DNA from 2 places in the Pelosinus sp. sgz500959 genome. Region 1 is predicted to be linked to the other one. Evidence: a T-box and tRNA genes for the amino acid it is inferred to sense, from the RefSeq annotation. Region 1 holds a T-box; the other holds one or more tRNA genes.
The links. A T-box is a leader RNA that pairs with one kind of tRNA and senses whether it is charged. The one in region 1 lies ahead of ACAN52_RS16445 (valine--tRNA ligase), so its partner is inferred to be a tRNA-Val.

Region 1 (9,836 bases):
CAATAATTCCTAACATCAACCCTGATAACCAACATTCAAATGAACCTTGAAGCATCGATAAGGCCAAACGTACATGACCATACATGATCGTCAAAAAAGCGAGTAAGCCTGGAATACCGATTTCAGCCGCAATATTTAAATACATATTATGTGCATGAAATATTTTGATATTAGGATTATTTAAGAAAAAATCATATTCAGGATATACGAGCCAATAGGAGCCCCAACCAATGCCAAGGAGAGGCTTATCTACAATCATAGCAATTGTACTCTCCCATAATGCTAACCTCAAAGTCGACGAAGTATCAGTGGGATTCATAATAGACATAATTCTTTCTAACACTGCATCATGACAAAAAAGCATCACAATAGGCAGAAGAATGAGCAACCAGAAAATTTTCCGATTACATAATAAACCATACACACCAATGACAGCTAATAAACTCAGCCATGCTCCTCGTGAATAGGTCAAAACCAGGCAAGTTCCAAACATTGCCACTAAAGAAAATAATAAAATTTTTCCGCCTACGCTCGGAGTTTTATAGCCCATACTCGCACCGATCGCCATCATCGTCACTAGAAAGCCAGCCAATAAATTAGGATTTTCTAATGTTGAAAAAACCCTCATTTTAAGATCTGGAAATTGTTCTCCATCAACCCACTCATTGGCTGAAATATTAATGCCAAATAAATATTGATAGAATCCATAGAGTGTGACCATCAAAGCTGATGTTAGCATAACCCAAATAATACGTTTTATTTGAGCTGCAGAGCTAATATTATTCACTACTAAATAGTAAATAAGAACATAACGTCCCATTAAATTATAATAGTTATAAAAACTAAATCCACGATCTGGCGATGCATATATGGAAAATGCCGCTAGAACAACCAGTAAACCAATGACTACATCAAATGGCGTACGTTTAAAATCCATTTTTCTCTTCACTATCATTTTACTAAGCCAAAGTACTGCACCAAAGCCTAAAAAACCACTACTGATGGGGAGGGAGAGTGGCAAAAAAAAGGTCACCGCCAAAATGCAGTGCTCAATTAAATAATCCAAATAATATTGAGTTTGAGCAGTTTTATATGTCATATTCACAATTTCACCTGTCTAATAGTAATTATAATCACAAAATTACAACTACTAGATTATATATTGCTTATTATATCGGACAATAAATCTTTTGTCTACGTACATATTATCTGCCTTGCTGCTCCAACTAAATATAAGGAACCTGCAACACAAATCACACCATTTTCTCCTGCGAGAAGGCGCGTCTGTTCTAAGCCTGCTGAAATCGAATTAGCTGTCTCTACATGAACTGCCTGTATTTGCTTGGCAATCTCTTGGGGTTCTCCAGCTCGTTCGGATAAAGGTGCAACCACCACAACTTTATCAACAGGGTAAATTAGTTCTCTAAGAATGGCTGCCACATCTTTATCTTGCAAAATCCCCAGTAAAAAAACAATTTCTTTTTGTCCATAGAATTCATTCAAATTTTTACGTAGCCCTCTTGCGCCATCCTGATTGTGAGCTCCATCAATAATAATCGTTGGTTGTCCTGGAATGACCTCAAACCGTCCAGGCCAACATACTTCTAAGAGTCCTTTTTTCAGAGCAGACAAGGTAATACGCTCTTCTTCTTTGGCTAAGACAAATGCGGTCTTCACAGCAATTGCACAATTATCCACTTGGTGATGACCTAATAAACTAACTGTAAAGGTCCCTATATTTCCTTGTTCCTCATCTTCGATTACAACATTTTGACGATGTTCGATCAAACCAGCAAAAGTTGCAGAGAAATCATGGCCATAGCGATACAGCTTGGCTGATTTTTCTTGTGAAAATTCTTTAATAATATCGAAAGCTTCCCCTTGCGCTCCTGTAACAATCGGCACCCCTTGTTTAATAATTCCAGCCTTATGAGTTGCGATCTGAGAAATTGTATGACCACATTTATCAATATGATCTAGGGTAACATTCGTAATTACAGACACTTCTGGCACAATGACATTGGTCGAATCTAACAATCCGCCTAACCCGACTTCAATTACAGCATATTCCACTCCACATGTTGCAAAATAGTGAAAAGCTGCTGCTGTTAATACTTCAAATTCTGTTGGATGTCCAAACCCATCTTCGGCTATCTTTTCCACAAATTGACTTGTATACTTAATGGTTTTTGCAAACTGCTCAGGAGTTATTTGTTGTCCATTGACCATCATACGCTCTGTATAGTGAGCAAGGTGGGGAGACGTATACATCCCTGTTTTTATGTTGGCAGACCTTAATATAGATGCCAACATCGCTGTTGTTGACCCCTTCCCATTGGTTCCCGTAATATGAATTGTTTTAAATTTTTTCTCTGGATGATCCATCATCTCAAGAAGTTTTTCAATCCTAACCAAGCCTAAATTAATACCAAATTTACATAAATTAGCCAAATAATGCAAAGATTCCTCATAGGTCATCATCATCACATCCTTTGTGTAAAATAGGCGGGTGTAACACCCGCCCTTATCATTATATACTAGCTAAATAGACCAATCGTTCTTGAATCGCTTGTTGTTTCTCTTGGTATTCTCCAGCTTTGGCTTTTTCTTTTGCAATGACTTCAGGTGGAGCTTTTGCAACAAAAGCTTCGTTGGAAAGTTTGCCCGCAATGCGCGCCAATTCTTTATCAAGACCTGCCAATTCTTTATTAAGACGTAATGTTTCTTTTTCCACATCAATCATCCCTTTAAGAGGCATATAGATCTCTACACCATTGACAACAGCTGTCATGGCATTTTCAGGTTTCCCCGCCTCAGGGCTAAGCATTGTAATCGGATCAGCGGCTGCCATTGTTTTTACATACTGTAAATTGCTAGCAAAGACAGTTTGCAATTCAGCAGTAACAACTTGCAAAATAACTTCGCTTTTTTTGCCTGGCGGTACATTGACTTCAGCCCGCATATTACGAATGGCTTTAATGGCATCCATGATGGTATTCATCTGTTGTTCTGCTTGCTCATCAAGTAAACTTGATTCCTCAGCGGGCCACTCAGCTACCATAATACTATGACCTTCATGAGGTAAGTGTTGCCAAATTGTTTCAGTGATAAAAGGCATAAATGGATGTAACAGTTTTAATGTTTTCTCCAGGACATACCATAATACATACTGGGCTGTTGTTCTAGCCGAAACATCTTCTTTGTTATAGAGTCGCGCCTTAGCCATTTCGATATACCAATCGCAATACTCATTCCAAATAAATTCGTACAAGAGACGCGCTGCTTCACCGAGTTCAAAACGTTCCAAATTCCGTGTAACTTCAGTCACAGTTTTGCCAAAACGACTTAAAATCCATCGATCAGCTAAAGTAAAACTATTATTTTCTCGCGCAGTCACTCCATAACTTTCTAACTTAGAAACCTGGTCCACATCTTCTAGATTCATTAGTACAAAGCGAGAAGCATTCCAGAGTTTATTTGCAAAATTGCGGCTTGACTCTACTCGTTCCCAATAAAAACGCATATCATTGCCCGGAGTATTTCCTGTTACTAAAGTGAAGCGCAGAGTATCAGCACCATTTTTTTCAATGACTTCTAATGGATCAATACCATTGCCCAAAGACTTACTCATTTTGCGCCCCTGAGAATCTCGAACTAATCCATGAATAAATACATGTTTAAACGGAATTTCTTTTTTGAATTCTAGCCCCATCATAATCATTCGAGCTACCCAAAAGAAAATTATATCATAACCAGTCACAAGTACACTGGTTGGATAAAACTGCTGCAATTCATCTGTGTCCTCAGGCCACCCCATGGTAGAGAAAGGCCATAATCCCGAACTAAACCAAGTGTCTAATACATCAGAATCTTGCTGAATACTATGGCTACCACATGTAGGACAAACTGTAATATCTTCTCGTGCTACAATGGTTGCACCACATTCACAATACCAAGCAGGAATGCGATGTCCCCACCAAATTTGTCGTGAGATGCACCAATCACGAATATTATCCATCCAGTTAATATAAGTTTTGGTAAAACGTTCAGGCACAAATTGAATTTTACCTGAATTTACAGCTTCAATCGCAGGATCAGCTAAAGACTGCATATTAACAAACCATTGTTTCGAAACCAGTGGTTCTACAACTGTGGTACAACGTTGACAATGACCGACTGCGTGTTGATGATCATCAATTTTGACCAAATAACCTTCTTCTTTTAGATCGTTTACTAATGCCTTACGACACTCGTAACGATCCATTCCCGCATATTTGCCAGTCTCTGCTGCCATAGTTCCGTCATTGGTAATGACAACGATTTGCGGCAGCTTATGACGAAGTCCCATTTCAAAGTCATTCGGATCATGAGCTGGAGTAATTTTTACAGCTCCTGTACCAAAAGCCTGATCTACATATTCATCAGCAATCACTGGAATAGAACGTCCTACTAAAGGTAAAATTAAGTTCTTACCAATTAAATGGCTATATCGTATATCCTCTGGATTGACAGCAACAGCCGTATCACCCAAAATCGTTTCTGGACGAGTCGTCGCCACACTCAAAAATTCTCCTGAACACCCTTCCACAGGATAACGAACATGATATAGATGACCTGGTTTGTCTTCATGCTCAACTTCAATATCACTTAAGGCCGTATTGCAGCGTGGACACCAATTGGTGATACGATTTCCTTGATAAATAAGACCTTTCTCATAGAGGGACACAAACACTTCCCGCACGGCCTTAGAGCAGCCCTCATCCATCGTAAACCGTTCTCGCTGCCAATCACAAGAAGCCCCTAAACTTTTTAATTGTTTAATAATCCGATCCCCATATTGTTCTTTCCATTCCCATACTTTTTCGATAAATTTTTCTCTGCCTAAATCATGGCGGGTAATACCATCTTGCGCCAGCATTTCTTCAACCTTAATTTGCGTAGCAATGCCAGCATGATCTGTACCTGGCATCCATAAGGTATTATAACCTTGCATTCGGCGAAAACGAATCAGAATATCTTGCAGAGCATTATCTAGGGCATGTCCCATATGAAGTTGTCCTGTTACATTTGGTGGCGGAATCACAATACTAAAAGGCTTTTTCCCTTTATCCACTTCATCATGAAATAAACCATGATCTTCCCAATATTTATACCATTTTTCTTCTACTGCCTGGGGATCGTATACTGTTGGAATATTCTTTTCTGTCAAAATTAGCGCCTCCTCGTTATTATACAAAAATAAAAAGCCCTCTCATCCTAAAAGGACGAAAGAGCATACTCTCGTGGTACCACCTTGTTTTACCGCCAATAGCCATAGAAAATGCCTACGCGGACTCTACTGCCATAACGGGGCATACCGGCAACACTTACTATCAGTTCAGCGCTGCAGCTCAAGGACTACCTTCCCCTATTCCACTCCGAGAGATCTTTCAGCCACGGATCTCTTCTCTGAACGGCGGTCACAGGGTACTCCTCCCTATCATAGCTTATCGAAATATATCACCTATAATATACTCATAAGACATAGTATTTGTCAAGTTTATGCTACTTTATGCAAAATCTTTGACGGGTAGCTTTAATATATGCATTAACTGTAAAAAGTTATTAATTCTTAATTCTCGCCCAGCCAAAATGGCAATTTTTGCACATGTGCGGGCATCGTGAAGAGCATTATGGTGTTCAAAATCAATATTGAATCTTTGGGCTAGTGTATTGAGCTTATAATTATCTTCACCGGGCCATGTTTTTTTTGCAATTTGTACCGTACAAGCATATTTCATAGTAGGCACTGGTAAGGAATACGTTTGCAAAATACTGCGCAATACACTGATATCAAAAGCAGCATTATGGGCCAGAACAATTTTATTTTCAATATGAGGACAAATACGCTCCCATAATTGATCAAACGTTGGTTTATGCATCACATCTTCGGGCTGAATACCATGTACTTCGATATTACGATAATCAAATTTCATTACAGGAGGACGGATTAACGAATAAGCTGAACGGACAATCTGTCCATTTTCTACAGTAACAGCTGCCAAACTACATACACTTGAACGGCTGGCGTTGGCAGTTTCAAAATCAATTGCAACAAAATTCATTCTTAATTGGCGCTAGGTTGCGCTCTGACTCCTCTCAGTCTTAATTTTATATTCTTTTTGTAATAATTTCGTTATCTTACCGGGGCGACCATCTTTGACGATACGTTGGTCTAATATGGTCACAGCCATAATTTCAAGCAATGAACTGGTAATAAACATTTCGGATATTCCTAATAGTTCATCAGGATCAACTTGTCGTTCTTCTACCCTAAGACCTGCCTGATAGGCAATTTTTAGCACAAGGGCACGAGTAATACCTGGCAGCAGCCCACTCTTTTCATCAGGAGTAATCAAGCGATCATCAATTACAAAAAAAACATTGCACATTGTACCTTCGGCAACATTCCCCTTTGTATTAAGTAATAAGGCTTCGTTTGCTCCTTTATGCCGCGCTTCGGATTTCGCCAAGATATGATCAAGATAATTGGCAACTTTAAGGCCACATAAGGGTGAAGTGAGGTTGCGCCTTATGCTCGCTGTAACCATACTCCACCCTTGCTCGTACACGTCAGCACCAAGAAGCTGAATGGGATAAGCAAAGACAGCAACCGTTACTTGCCCACAGGTTGATGGATCGGGACGACTCGCACCAATCCCCCGGGTTACAGTAAGACGAAGGGAAGCCTCTTGCAGTTTATTTTTTTCTAACGTCTGATAAATGGCAGAAGATAATACTTCAGCATCAAACCATTCAGGCCATCCTAATACAAGACTACTAGCATGGAGACGTTTCAAATGTTCCTCTAAACAAAAAACGTTACCTTGATAAACGCGCATGGTTTCAAATAAACCATGACCGTATAAAAAGCCATGATCGAAGGGCGAAATGCTAGCCTCACTTTCCAGAACCATTTTATCATTTAGATAGATCCAATTATCCTGCATTATACTCTCCTTACACCTTGTAGCCTAAAGCACCCATTAATGCCCGTCCTTTATCCAAGGTTTCCTGATATTCTAATTCAGGTACAGAATCAGCAACAATTCTGCCACCAACGTAAAAATTAGCTTGTCCATCTTTTATAATCAATGTACGAATGACAATATTCAAATCTGCATCACCATTAAAGTCAATATAACCAATAGAACCTGTATAAATTCCCCGTTGTATAGACTCTTGTTCTGCAATAATTTCCATAGCCCGTACTTTTGGTGCCCCCGTGATCGACCCTCCAAGAAAAGAAGCCATGATCACATCGATAATATCCTTATTTTTAGAAAGCCGACCTATCACTGTCGATACCAAATGAAAAACCGTAGCGTACTCCTCTAAGCGAATGAGATCTGGCACGCAGACACTGCCATATTCACATACCCGCCCTAAATCATTACGTTCTAGGTCAATAATCATAATCAGTTCTGCTTGATCTTTCTCGCTGCTTAAAAGTTCTTGCCGTAAGTGTTGATCAGACTGTTCGTCAATACCACGAGGTCTTGTACCTTTTATAGGCCTAGCTTCAACCATTCTATCTTGCAAAAGCAAATATCGCTCAGGGGATGCACTCGCTACCACCACTTCAGGAAAATGTAAATAAGCAGCAAAAGGAGCAGGATTACTATAGCGCAAATAACGATATAAGTCAAAAGAAGGGACTGTTAATGGTGCTGAAAAATTAAAATATGAGTAGGTGCCAAATTCTCAATTTCTGAAATACTAATTTTATCATTACGCGCTACCTTAATATCCTGTCCAAGTTCACCAAGATATTGGATTAGATTATATACAAAGGAATCATAGTTATCAATTACAAAAATCATTAGGACCTCCACAACAGGATAATAATCCTATTATGCCACAAAACTCAAAAAACCTCTACCTAACTAGTTTACTAGTAAAATAGAGATTTTAAATCTTAACATTCTTTTGTAGTATCGATAAGTTGATGATTTGTAGCAGCGATTTCTCTCATGATAACTTGGTGCCTCTCAGCTCCTAAGTCAAGAGTTTTAGCAACTATATTTTTAAAGATTTCAACTAAATTAGGATCAAACTGAGTACCAACACATCGTTCAATTTCAGCGATTGCATCATCATGGCATATCGCATCACGATAAGGACGCTCATTTGTCATTGCGTCATAAGCGTCGACAATGGATAAAATACGACAAGCAAGTGGTATGGCTTCGCCTTTAATGCCCAGTGGATAACCTTGTCCATTCCACCATTCCTGATGTTTGAGTATCCAGTCAGCAATAGGGGCCAACTCACCGGAAGACTGAGCAATACGATAACCAATTTCACAATGACGTTTCATAATCTCAAACTCACTATCAGTTAAGCGCCCTGGCTTAAATAAAATTTCATCAGGTATACCAACTTTCCCAATATCATGAAAACGACCAAATAAACGTAAGTCTGATAGCCGACTATCGGATAACCCGATTGCCATTGCTAATTCCACAATCAAATATTGTAATCGATCAGCATGACCACTGGTAACAAAATCACGCGCTTCTAATGCCTTTGCAAGGGTCTGAACAATAGAACTTCTAATGCTTTGGCTACTATGTAATTTTTCGCGGTACATGTTATCATCAGCAATCTTAAATACTTCATATAAACTTTGTTCTGGCTGGCTGCGCAGACCTATCCCTAGGGAAATACTCATTGGTATTTTAAGATTATCCTTACGAAATTGGCTAACGCACTCTCGGATCTTATGACAGACATTTTCAACTTCTATCTGATCTTTATTCGGCAACAAAATGGCAAACTCATCGCCACCGACACGCGCTATCTCATCTTTCGCCGACAAACAACTTTCAATTATTTTAACAGCGCTCATTAATAATTCATCCCCAGCTTGATGGCCAAAGGTATCATTTACTAATTTCAAGCCATCAATATCGCACATAATAATGCCAATAGGAACTTGACAACTGTCACTTAATTGTTGAATTTTTTCTTCAAAATAGGATCGATTATATAGCCCTGTCACCTTATCATGCAGTGCATAATACTGAAGCTTACACTCCAGTTCTTTGCGTGTCGTGATTTCTCTAGCAATAGCAATGACTTCATTTATACCGCTTTTCAATATTCGTATTTCTTGGTATTTCAAAACACCTTGTTCAATCTGTTGATATTCAAAAACTTGGGTAACCCCTGTCAAAAGAGTTTTTTCTATGTTATCCATGAGTATTGATGAATATTCTGGCAATAAAAAAGTTTCTATTTTCTCTCCAATTCTTCCCTGCATGTCTATCGCCCATTCTAATTCTTTGCCCTTTTTATAATCAAGTAACGTTCCATGTTGATCCAATTGAAAAATAGAGTCTGGCAATGCATCAATCAAGGCTTGATTACGTTTTTGACTCGTTTGTAATTCTTCATGGAGCAACAGATTGACTAAGGCAATGGATGCTAATTCGGCAAAACTGTCTAACATGAGTCGTTCTTCTTTATCAAATACATGATGCTCCGTATAGTTCATACTAAATACACCAATGACTTCTCCCCCTGCTTTTAAAGGGAGCCCAATCGCTGTACGCAAAAGATTATAAGGGTGACCTGTCAATCGATCTTCCCATTTGTGATAATGATCAATGACGAGTGTTTCTTCATTTTTCCATACTTGGCCGATTAACCCTTCACCTTTTTTTACACTGGTCTTAATTTCATCTACAGAAAATCCATCAATGACTTTAGATTTCATCAGCATATCATTTTTATCAAGTAAATAAATATAACCAAATTGGGCACCACTTAATGCCATCATTTTACTTACGACA
Region 2 (9,836 bases), on a different contig from region 1:
ATTGTTGGCTCTCCTCCACCTAGTACGACATTCCCCTTAGATAGTGCTATGGCTTTTCTAAAGGTTGCCATTGTCATATCTTCGCCTATTTCATTGGCTTCTTGCCAGCAGTGCGGACAGTGGAAATTACATCTAGTAGTAATTTGAATATACATAATATCATTCTCCTTCAATATTGTAACAGTACATCACAGGAAACTATAACTCCCATGTATTGCCATTGTAAATCATTTCCAACAAAGACAGTATCTAGGGTCTAGGGTTATTCAGTGGATTGCCAGTATCACACATGATAACATATGTATAATATTTCTAAAACCTAGCAGATACAAGGGATTGACGATGCTTTAGCGTAGTAAAGGAATCAACGATGGTACGGGTAGTGTGTGAAACTATTATCATACTATGAATCTGTGTAATATCTCCTTGTTATCAGCATCGGCAATCAGTGACCTATACCCTAGTATCAGTGGAGGTACTTAGCTTGCAATGTCCCATAGTTCTCCTGTAATTCAAGGTAATGCTTTGATACTAGGGGTAAACAAGTCTAAATCTCATTTACCTCTGTTGAGGTAGGCTATTGAGTACCTACTAGGTATACAACTTTGTATAAGCCATTGGTGTCTACTGGTGTACTGTATATAGCAAAGGTACTATGTATACAGTGGTATTGTAGCCCTATCAAGTGTACTGTGATAGGGCTATGGTTTGATCTATCGCAAACAATGGCGGATTATAAGGTCTTAACCTGTAACACCCTCTTTAAAAACCGTGCTGGAAAGGTGTTCCATAAGTTGCTTCTCTGTCATTTTCTCGATACCTTCGGATTGATAGAATTTCCTTAGAATTTGCCCATTGCAATAATCAAGCCAGTTCATTGAATACCATTTTTTGAAGATGATAACATTAGCTAACTTCTTCTTAATCCAATACTTTTTAATCTCAGATACAATGGTGAAACAAGGGTTGCCATATAATGCCATATGAACATGCAGACCTCCCTTGATTCCTCCCTTGGATAAATGAGTATCAGAGATAACAGTGATGACTTGATATTTCCATTGCCTTAATTTTGCTTTTCTTCGGATACTTTCAAGCATAGCCTTTGTATGTTTCGTTAGCTGTTCCGCTGACATTTCTTCACGATTCCCCTTGTGATATTTCTCGTATAATGTCAATGTGATAGCATAGGTTGCCGTCTCACGTTCCATTAGGTGCTATATCCTGTGAAGGTCAATGCTAATCCTCATTTCCATAGAATCCAAAAAGCCCTGTCTATAGGTATCCTTTGCCACTACATGATGATAGTCGCTGACAACATCGGTGTAGTTCATGAATAACTGGTGATGCTCAGGGGCTATGTATGATTTCAGCAGGTTACTGTATTCTATAGCCAGTTGCATAGCCCTTTGCTGTTCGTCTGAATTGGCATGAACTCCACTGTCATCAAATGCCTTATCAATGATTGTACTCAATTTATTTTCCATGTTCATCCATCCTTTGTGTTTTATTATTATCCTGCGAAATTGGTTGACCATGCCGTTAAGCCTGTTTTCGATATTCGATAATGACGACCAATTTTGATCATGGGGAAATTCTTGCCTCTAACCAAATTATAAACCTGCGATACTGGCACACCTAGATAGACTGACGCTTCCTTTACTGAATAAAATGCTGATTCCATCGTTTCGCCCTCCTTGTTTTCACCTGTTTACTTTGTTTTCGTTGTTGTTCATTGTTTCTATCACTATGTTATCATCTTCATTATACACTGTCAATCATTGTTTTTATCTTTTTAATCTATAATTTTAAGCGTTATTAGTCGTTCCATAAAAAAAATGCAAGTACATCACTGTACTCGCATCACCTTGCATTGTATTTCGTTGTAGATTTTATTTACCTTTGTTCATCCATTGTTGAACTATCAAGTCTTTTATATTCTTCGTAATTATATCTGCATTTTCTTTATCGCTTATAAATTTTTGAATAGGTTCATCCAAATGACTCATATCATACAACGAGTTACCAGAAGAGATTACGGTCTCTTTAGGTTGTTCTGTAATACTATCAACAACCAATTCTTGATTTACATTTGACACTACATTAACAGACTTACTCTTATTCCCCCAAAGTTCCTCCACGGAACATTCCAAAGCTTCCGCTACCTTCAAAGCCAGACTATTAGGTAATCTAGAAGCCTTCCCAATCTCTTTTGTCTGGTATCCCTGCGGACTCATCCCCATACGCTCTGCAACAGTTGCTTGTGACAACTCCAGTGATTCTCTACGAGCTTTAGCGTTCTTCCAGAAATTCACTATTTCAGGGTCAACCAATGGCTCTGGTTCTTCACCTGTCGATAATGCTTCAATAGACGTTTCAAATAAGTCAGCAATTTTCTTTGCTAAGTCTTTTGGCATTTTACTTGCAAACCCACGCTCTAGATTATTATAACTTCTATGATTAATCCCAAGCTTTTCACTAATCTCTGGTTGTGTCCATCCTCTTTCTTCGCGTAAAGCCTTAGTATTAGCCCAGAATATCCTGTCGTTGATTTTCATAAACTCACCTCTCACTTGTATTATACTAAGCCCTCACGTTGATAGCAAGGATTTTTCTAGGTAATTCACTGTCAACTGCCACTAAATACATAGATTCACTATGTTCAACAAATGCATTTAGCCTAAAATCAATTTTAACCGCTCTAATAGCCCCGTGGTGAGGTTTTATTCTTTTGTTTAAGCAAACCATTATGCCTGCGTTTTTATTCCCTCTACAGACCTTCTGGCAAGTTCATTGCTAACCAAGACTCACAACAAAAACCACTACAGCATTATCATTGAAATTTAATGTGCCTACACAACACCTTTATTATTACTATTGGTTCAACATTGGTTCAATTTATCTATGAACGACAAAAAACGGCTCTAGCATTACGCTAGAACCGTTGAATTTACTGGAGCGGGTGAAGAGATTCGAACTCTCGACCCACGGCTTGGGAAGCCGGTACTCTACCACTGAGCTACACCCGCACTATAAATGAGATAGTAGTTTTTACATCACTGTCATTATCTCAACGTTTATTATTATATCATGAAAATATACATAAATCAAGGATGAGATTATTACCGACGCTTAGCGACTGGTGGGGCAGCAGCAATTGTTACCCGTGGTGGCATTTTATCATCATAAGAGAGACGAATAAAAAATTCAGGCGGAGTCGTCTTTGATGGGCCACTTACTTTCATTTCAATAACCTGGATATTCTTACGAGTGGCTATCCATTTGTTCACATTCACTTTTAATTCTTCTAATGTTTCTTCACCGGAGTTTGAAAAATACTTAGTTTTCATATATATTCTCCCTGATGGTATTTCTTTACATTATATCATATGAAACATACTTTGAGGAGGATATCGATCGATAATATCCTATTTAAAGCATATCTTTATTATTTTGAGGCACACAAGGTGTAATCAAATTTAGAGAATTAAATCGAATAAAAAAAGTAGTCCCTTGATCACTGGTTTCTATATTAATCGTAGCTTGATGGCGAGCGGCAATACTATAAGATATGGCAATTCCAAGTCCTGTCCCCTTTTCCTTTGTCGTAAAGAAAGGAGTCCCCATTCTTTTGAGAACTTCAGGTACAATTCCAGTACCTTGATCCTTGATTGATAAGATAATCTGATGGTTCTCCATATAAGTCTTGATCGTCAGATAGGTTCCTGGTGCCATCGAATCCAAACCATTACGTACTAAATTAAGAATCAGTTGCCGGATTTCTCTATCATCTAAAATAATTTCAGAAATCTCTCCCAACTCAACTTTAATATAATTATTTCCTACAATCGCATCGGCTTCAATGAGTGGCATTAGTGATTCAATGATCCTATTAATACTCTCTAACTTCCAACAGCTTGATTTTTCTTTAGCGACTGACAAAAAATCTGAAATAATTGAATTGGCGCGATCTAATTCGGCAATCATTAATTCATAATATTCCCAATATTTAAGGCAATCTTTTTTCTTAATTAACATTTGTAAAAAACCTCTAATAGTTGTCATGGGATTTCTCACTTCATGACCAATACCAGCAGCCATTTTACCAATTAAATTTAATCTTTCAAGATGAGTCATTTCTTTTTCTAATCTTTTACCTTCTGTAATATCACGAAAACTCAACACTCTACCGACAATCCGGTTACCAATACATTGCGGTTTTGAATAAGCCTCAAAATATCTTCCATCCACAAATTCAAAGATATCATGACATTCTCGTTCTGGTTGAGTATAAAGTGTACTTTCCTTTTCGAGATAAATCTCAGGATTCTTAATTTTCTCCACTAGCAAAATAAGTAAACTACCTTGGTTTTTTATTTGTAAAATTTTTTCCCCAACATCCCACATTTCAATGAACTTACGATTATAGTAAGAAATATCCCCTTTGTAATCAAATATAATAATACCATCAACAACTGCATCAAGTGTCCCTTGTAAAATGGATCGTGATTCTTGCATTGCGTCTGTTGATTTATAGCCAATTAGTTCTTGACCCATATCATTATATTCTTTGGCATTACCAAATTCATGATACCCCAACGTTCATAGCAACCCCTTTCCCCATATAACAAGACAATTTTGATCGTTTTACATTTATTACCTTTCGCTAATGTAACAAAAATTTCCTTCCAATAAAATGGTATTTTTTGTCCTTTTAGCACTTTTGTAAAAAATTAACATATTTTTTTAATTGAAAACTGAGAAGGCTTGGCTAAATCAGCGCTGCCCTCCCAGTTTTCATTCTAAAAGATCGTATTAATGATCTTTATACTTTGAACCTTTTAACCACTTCCATCATTCCAGCCGCTAAACCACTAAGGCTCGCAGCATTGGTGTCAATCTCATGCATACCAGCTGTCTGCTCTTCTGCTGAAGCAGCTACAGTTTCAGCACTTGACGAAGTTGCATAGGCAACAGTGCTAATATTCTCGACACTATCAACCATTGTTTGAATACCTTGAGTCGTTTCGCTCACAGCATTTGCAATGTGTTCAATACCACTTTTTACACGACTCATTTTTTCCATAATAACATCAAAACCTTTTTGTGTAGCAATGGTTACTTCTTTACCTTTATCCACTTCACGATTCGCCTGCTGCACTGTCTTAACAGCAAAATTGATCTCAGCACTCATATCATTAATGATCAGTGTAATATCACGTGTGGCACTAGCGCTTTGCTCGGCTAATTTGCGAACTTCTTCTGCCACCACCGCAAAACCACGACCAGCTTCGCCTGCACGTGCTGCCTCAATCGCTGCATTTAGTGCCAGAAGATTAGTTTGTCCAGCAATACTATTAATTAAATCTACAATGCCTTTGATTTTTTCCGATCCTTGGTCTAATTTTCCTGTAACAGCAGTAATCTCATTCATAGATCGACTAATGGATTCATTTTGTGCCACAGACTCAATTAACATATCCATGCCTTTAGCGGCTTCCGCAACGGCATTTTGAGTACTAATATTAACTTCGGCAGTACTCGCATTGATTTCTTCAGAACTTGCTGATATTTCTTGAATGGTCGCAGAAATATGACTAATATTATCTGCATTTTGGGATGAACCTGCTGCGATGGCAGTTACACTTTCTGCAACAGTTTCTACAGCCTTTAATTGTTCACTAACAGAATGACTAAGACCCTCACTCGCTGATGTCAGCGTCTGACTACCATCTGCAATCTGCAAAACAATATCATTAAGGGCTTTCTTCATGTTAATAATAATTGTACCCATATCGCCAATTTCATCATTCATAAGAGGATGTAAATCTTCACCGTTTAGTGTGAGGCTTCCCACCACTGCCAATTCTGTACTGATATTTTTTAAACGCCGAGTTATACTTCTGCTATACCAAATCACTAATAAAATAACTGCGACTGAAATAACGCTGCTAACGATGATTGCTGTATTGGTCTCGCTCTTTGCATTATCAGAAAGAAATATTCCTCTATCATCCATGTACTTTTGCTGCAAGTCATCAACTTCAACAAACTGAGCTGTAATGGCCTGAACAAGTTGTCGTCCTTCAGTTGTCAATTGGTTCAAATTAGGGTCATTATTCTTTTTGGCAGCAATGACTTTATCACCTAAAACAATATAATCATCAACCAATTTAGCTAATTTAGCTCCAGAATTTTTAGCATCCCCCAGGGTTGAGTTATCATTATATTTATGGGCCAATTCACTGCTTTTTTTAATTTTTGTATGATATCCTTGTTCATATATATTGGCACCATCAGGATAAAATAGAAAACCTCGCATATCTAAAAGAGCTTCAGTAAACTGTAAACGAGCACTTTTTACAGTATTCAATTGTACTGCAGTGTGCGTGACTAACGTTCCAGTTGCCTCTCCACTATTCTTAAAATGATAAATCACATATCCTAAAACTGATAATAAAAGACCGATGACTATAATGAATATACTGGAAAGCTGCATAATAATAGAAAAGCGTTTCTTATTCATATTTCCCCTCCATTTTTAGATAAGTCTAAAAATTCATGTTTATACTCTATTATTCTAGATCATCCTACAAATACCTTCGTCTTTTTTGATTTTTCCTCAAAAAAAAAGATCTCCTCCTTATGAATCCTTATATTGTAAATTCGTTTTATTTTGACAAATTCCTGCTTATTCTGACATATTTTTTAATATATCAAAAAACCTCATGCTTATGTAAGCATGAGGTTAATTATTACGATGGTGGGGGATGACGGGATCGAACCGCCGACATCCTGCTTGTAAGGCAGGCGCTCTCCCAGCTGAGCTAATCCCCCGTAATTTGGTGACCCGTGGGGGAATCGAACCCCCGTTATCGCCGTGAAAGGGCGGTGTCTTGACCGCTTGACCAACGGGCCAGAAAATGGTGGCTCACCCGCGGCTCGAACGCGGGACACCCTGATTAAAAGTCAGGTGCTCTACCAACTGAGCTAGTGAACCGGAGATGGTGCCTCAGGGCAGAATCGAACTGCCGACACGAGGATTTTCAGTCCTCTGCTCTACCGACTGAGCTACCGAGGCATAATAATGATAATGGCGACCCAGATCGGATTTGAACCGACGACCTCCGCCGTGACAGGGCGGCATTCTAACCGCTAAACTACTGGGCCGCAAAATGGAGATACGTTAAGAAATGGTGGGGGATGACGGGATCGAACCGCCGACATCCTGCTTGTAAGGCAGGCGCTCTCCCAGCTGAGCTAATCCCCCGTAATTTGGTGACCCGTGGGGGAATCGAACCCCCGTTATCGCCGTGAAAGGGCGGTGTCTTGACCGCTTGACCAACGGGCCAGAAAATGGTGGCTCACCCGCGGCTCGAACGCGGGACACCCTGATTAAAAGTCAGGTGCTCTACCAACTGAGCTAGTGAACCGGAGATGGTGCCTCAGGGCAGAATCGAACTGCCGACACGAGGATTTTCAGTCCTCTGCTCTACCGACTGAGCTACCGAGGCATAATAATGATAATGGCGACCCAGATCGGATTTGAACCGACGACCTCCGCCGTGACAGGGCGGCATTCTAACCGCTAAACTACTGGGCCGCAAAATGGAGATACGTTAAGAAATGGTGGGGGATGACGGGATCGAACCGCCGACATCCTGCTTGTAAGGCAGGCGCTCTCCCAGCTGAGCTAATCCCCCGTAATTTGGTGACCCGTGGGGGAATCGAACCCCCGTTATCGCCGTGAAAGGGCGGTGTCTTGACCGCTTGACCAACGGGCCAGAAATGGTGACCCACGATGGGCTCGAACCATCGACACCCTGATTAAAAGTCAGGTGCTCTACCAACTGAGCTAGTGGATCGCAACGTTCTCACAAGATATGATTATATAGTAATCCATCCTTCTTGTCAACATCTTTTTCGCTATTTTTCATGTTTTTTTGCATTTTTTATTAATCTTGATGATCAGTTAAACAATACTTTCTTTGTTTTTCAATAAATTGTTCTGCTGCATCATAACCAAGATTCTTTAACCTATAATTCATGGCAGCTACTTCGATGATGTTTGAAAGATTACGACCTGGCCGAACAGGGATCGTCTTACAAGGTAACCCTACACCTAAAATTTCATGTTGCTCTTCGTCAATCCCCAAACGATCATAATATCGATCTTGTTTCCACTCTTCTAGGCGAATAACCAGCTGAATTTTTTGTCGTGGCCGTATGGCTCCAATTCCAAATAAAGCTTTAATATTTAAGATGCCAAGCCCTCGAACTTCCATCACATGGCGTAAGACTTCAGGCGCACTACCAATAAGGATATCTTCCCCGCTCCGAATCACGTCAACAGCATCATCAGCCACTAAACGATGACCACGTCTTATGAGTTCTAAAGCTGATTCACTTTTACCAACACCGCTCTCACCAATAATCAGTGTACCAATCCCATGGACATCAACAAGTACAGCATGGATCGTCACACTCGGTGCTAATTTTTGTTCAAGATAATCGGTCAGTTGTGCCATAAAGCGAGTCGTAGGTAAATGTGTTCTCAAAATTGGCAACTGCCGTTCAGTTGCAATTTTGATCCACTCATCAGGTAATTCCATATTACGAGTTATGATTAAACATGGAAATGTAAGATTGATTAGAGCCTGCCACCGTTCATTAGCTAACTCTTTTTCAAGAGATTCTAGAAAAGATATTTCAGTCCTGCCAATGACCTGAATACGCTCTCCATCAAAGTACTGGAGATAACCGGCCAAGACAAGTCCTGGCCGGTTAATATCAGATACTCCTACTAAACTATCTAGGTTAGTATCCGCATTTAGTACTTCAAGAGCAAAACAATCAACAATCTCTTTTAATAATAATTTTGCCATTGTTTTCACCTACATCTATTCTATCAATTATGATTCTTATTTAAACATATCTGCTAAAATAATTGTTTGGTCACGACCAGGTCCTACTGATACAATACCAAGTTTAGTGCCTGCAACTTCACTTAATCGCTCTAAATAAAGACGAGCATTCAGAGGTAAATCTTCATAGAGACGTACACCAGTCGTATCAGTTTCCCAACCTGTGAATTCTTCATAAACAGGCTCAACAGCTGCTAAAGTTTTCAAACTTGCAGGGAATTCATTAATGATTTCACCTTTATATTTATAGGCAACGCATATTTTCAATGTTTTTACAGCATCCAAAATATCTAAACGCGTAATTGCCATATAATCAATACCACTTAAATCAACAGCATAGCGAACTACACAAGCATCAAGCCATCCACAACGACGCGGCCGACCAGTTGTTGTACCATACTCATGACCAGCTTCTCTGATATGGTCACCCATTTCATCAAATAATTCTGTTGGGAAAGGTCCTTCACCAACACGAGTTGTGTAAGCTTTGACTACACCAACTACATTATTGATCTTAGTCGGTCCAATACCTGCTCCTACACCTACACCACCAGCGATAGGATTAGAAGAAGTAACATAAGGATAAGTACCATGATCCAGATCAAGCATAGTAGCTTGCGCTCCTTCAAACAAGACTTTTTTACCTTGTTTGAGGGCTTGATTTAAGGTTGCTGATGTATCAACAACATAAGAGCGTAATTCTTCAGCATAACCTAAATATTCATTTTTGACTGTTTCATAGTCAAAGCCTTCAACACCATAAACAGCCTTAAATAAATGATTTTTTGCATCTAGATTACGTTTGAGTTTTTCTGCAAACTCCTCAGCATCCATAAGGTCAACCATACGAATACCGCACCGAGAGTTTTTATCCATATAACATGGACCAATACCACGTTTCGTTGTACCGAT

Region 2: it encodes a tRNA-Val, which carries the amino acid that the T-box ahead of ACAN52_RS16445 (valine--tRNA ligase) is inferred to sense. The anticodon was not compared.

What each region holds. Positions count from the first base shown of each region.
Region 1 is NZ_JBGJZL010000011.1:1,722-11,557, forward strand. Features, by position in the region: gene ACAN52_RS16435 (O-antigen ligase family protein) at 1-1,105, opposite strand, end outside; gene ACAN52_RS16440 (bifunctional folylpolyglutamate synthase/dihydrofolate synthase) at 1,195-2,484, opposite strand; gene ACAN52_RS16445 (valine--tRNA ligase) at 2,531-5,209, opposite strand; T-box leader at 5,258-5,492, opposite strand; gene ACAN52_RS16450 (3'-5' exonuclease) at 5,550-6,104, opposite strand; gene ACAN52_RS16455 (aminotransferase class IV) at 6,117-6,989, opposite strand; gene ACAN52_RS16460 (anthranilate synthase component I family protein) at 7,000-7,671, opposite strand; gene ACAN52_RS16465 (hypothetical protein) at 7,701-7,862, opposite strand; gene ACAN52_RS16470 (diguanylate cyclase domain-containing protein) at 7,958-9,836, opposite strand, start outside.
Region 2 is NZ_JBGJZL010000009.1:195,825-205,660, forward strand. Features, by position in the region: gene ACAN52_RS15420 (radical SAM protein) at 1-155, opposite strand, end outside; gene ACAN52_RS15425 (hypothetical protein) at 744-1,211, opposite strand; gene ACAN52_RS15430 (hypothetical protein) at 1,218-1,487, opposite strand; gene ACAN52_RS15435 (helix-turn-helix domain-containing protein) at 1,514-1,684, opposite strand; gene ACAN52_RS15440 (helix-turn-helix transcriptional regulator) at 1,893-2,558, opposite strand; tRNA gene ACAN52_RS15445 (tRNA-Gly) at 2,955-3,029, opposite strand; gene ACAN52_RS15450 (hypothetical protein) at 3,123-3,350, opposite strand; gene ACAN52_RS15455 (ATP-binding protein) at 3,433-4,599, opposite strand; gene ACAN52_RS15460 (methyl-accepting chemotaxis protein) at 4,826-6,526, opposite strand; tRNA gene ACAN52_RS15465 (tRNA-Val) at 6,762-6,837, opposite strand; tRNA gene ACAN52_RS15470 (tRNA-Glu) at 6,844-6,918, opposite strand; tRNA gene ACAN52_RS15475 (tRNA-Lys) at 6,925-7,000, opposite strand; tRNA gene ACAN52_RS15480 (tRNA-Phe) at 7,006-7,081, opposite strand; tRNA gene ACAN52_RS15485 (tRNA-Asp) at 7,095-7,170, opposite strand; tRNA gene ACAN52_RS15490 (tRNA-Val) at 7,195-7,270, opposite strand; tRNA gene ACAN52_RS15495 (tRNA-Glu) at 7,277-7,351, opposite strand; tRNA gene ACAN52_RS15500 (tRNA-Lys) at 7,358-7,433, opposite strand; tRNA gene ACAN52_RS15505 (tRNA-Phe) at 7,439-7,514, opposite strand; tRNA gene ACAN52_RS15510 (tRNA-Asp) at 7,528-7,603, opposite strand; tRNA gene ACAN52_RS15515 (tRNA-Val) at 7,628-7,703, opposite strand; tRNA gene ACAN52_RS15520 (tRNA-Glu) at 7,710-7,784, opposite strand; tRNA gene ACAN52_RS15525 (tRNA-Lys) at 7,790-7,865, opposite strand; gene hprK (HPr(Ser) kinase/phosphatase) at 7,956-8,885, opposite strand; gene ACAN52_RS15535 (adenylosuccinate synthase) at 8,922-9,836, opposite strand, start outside.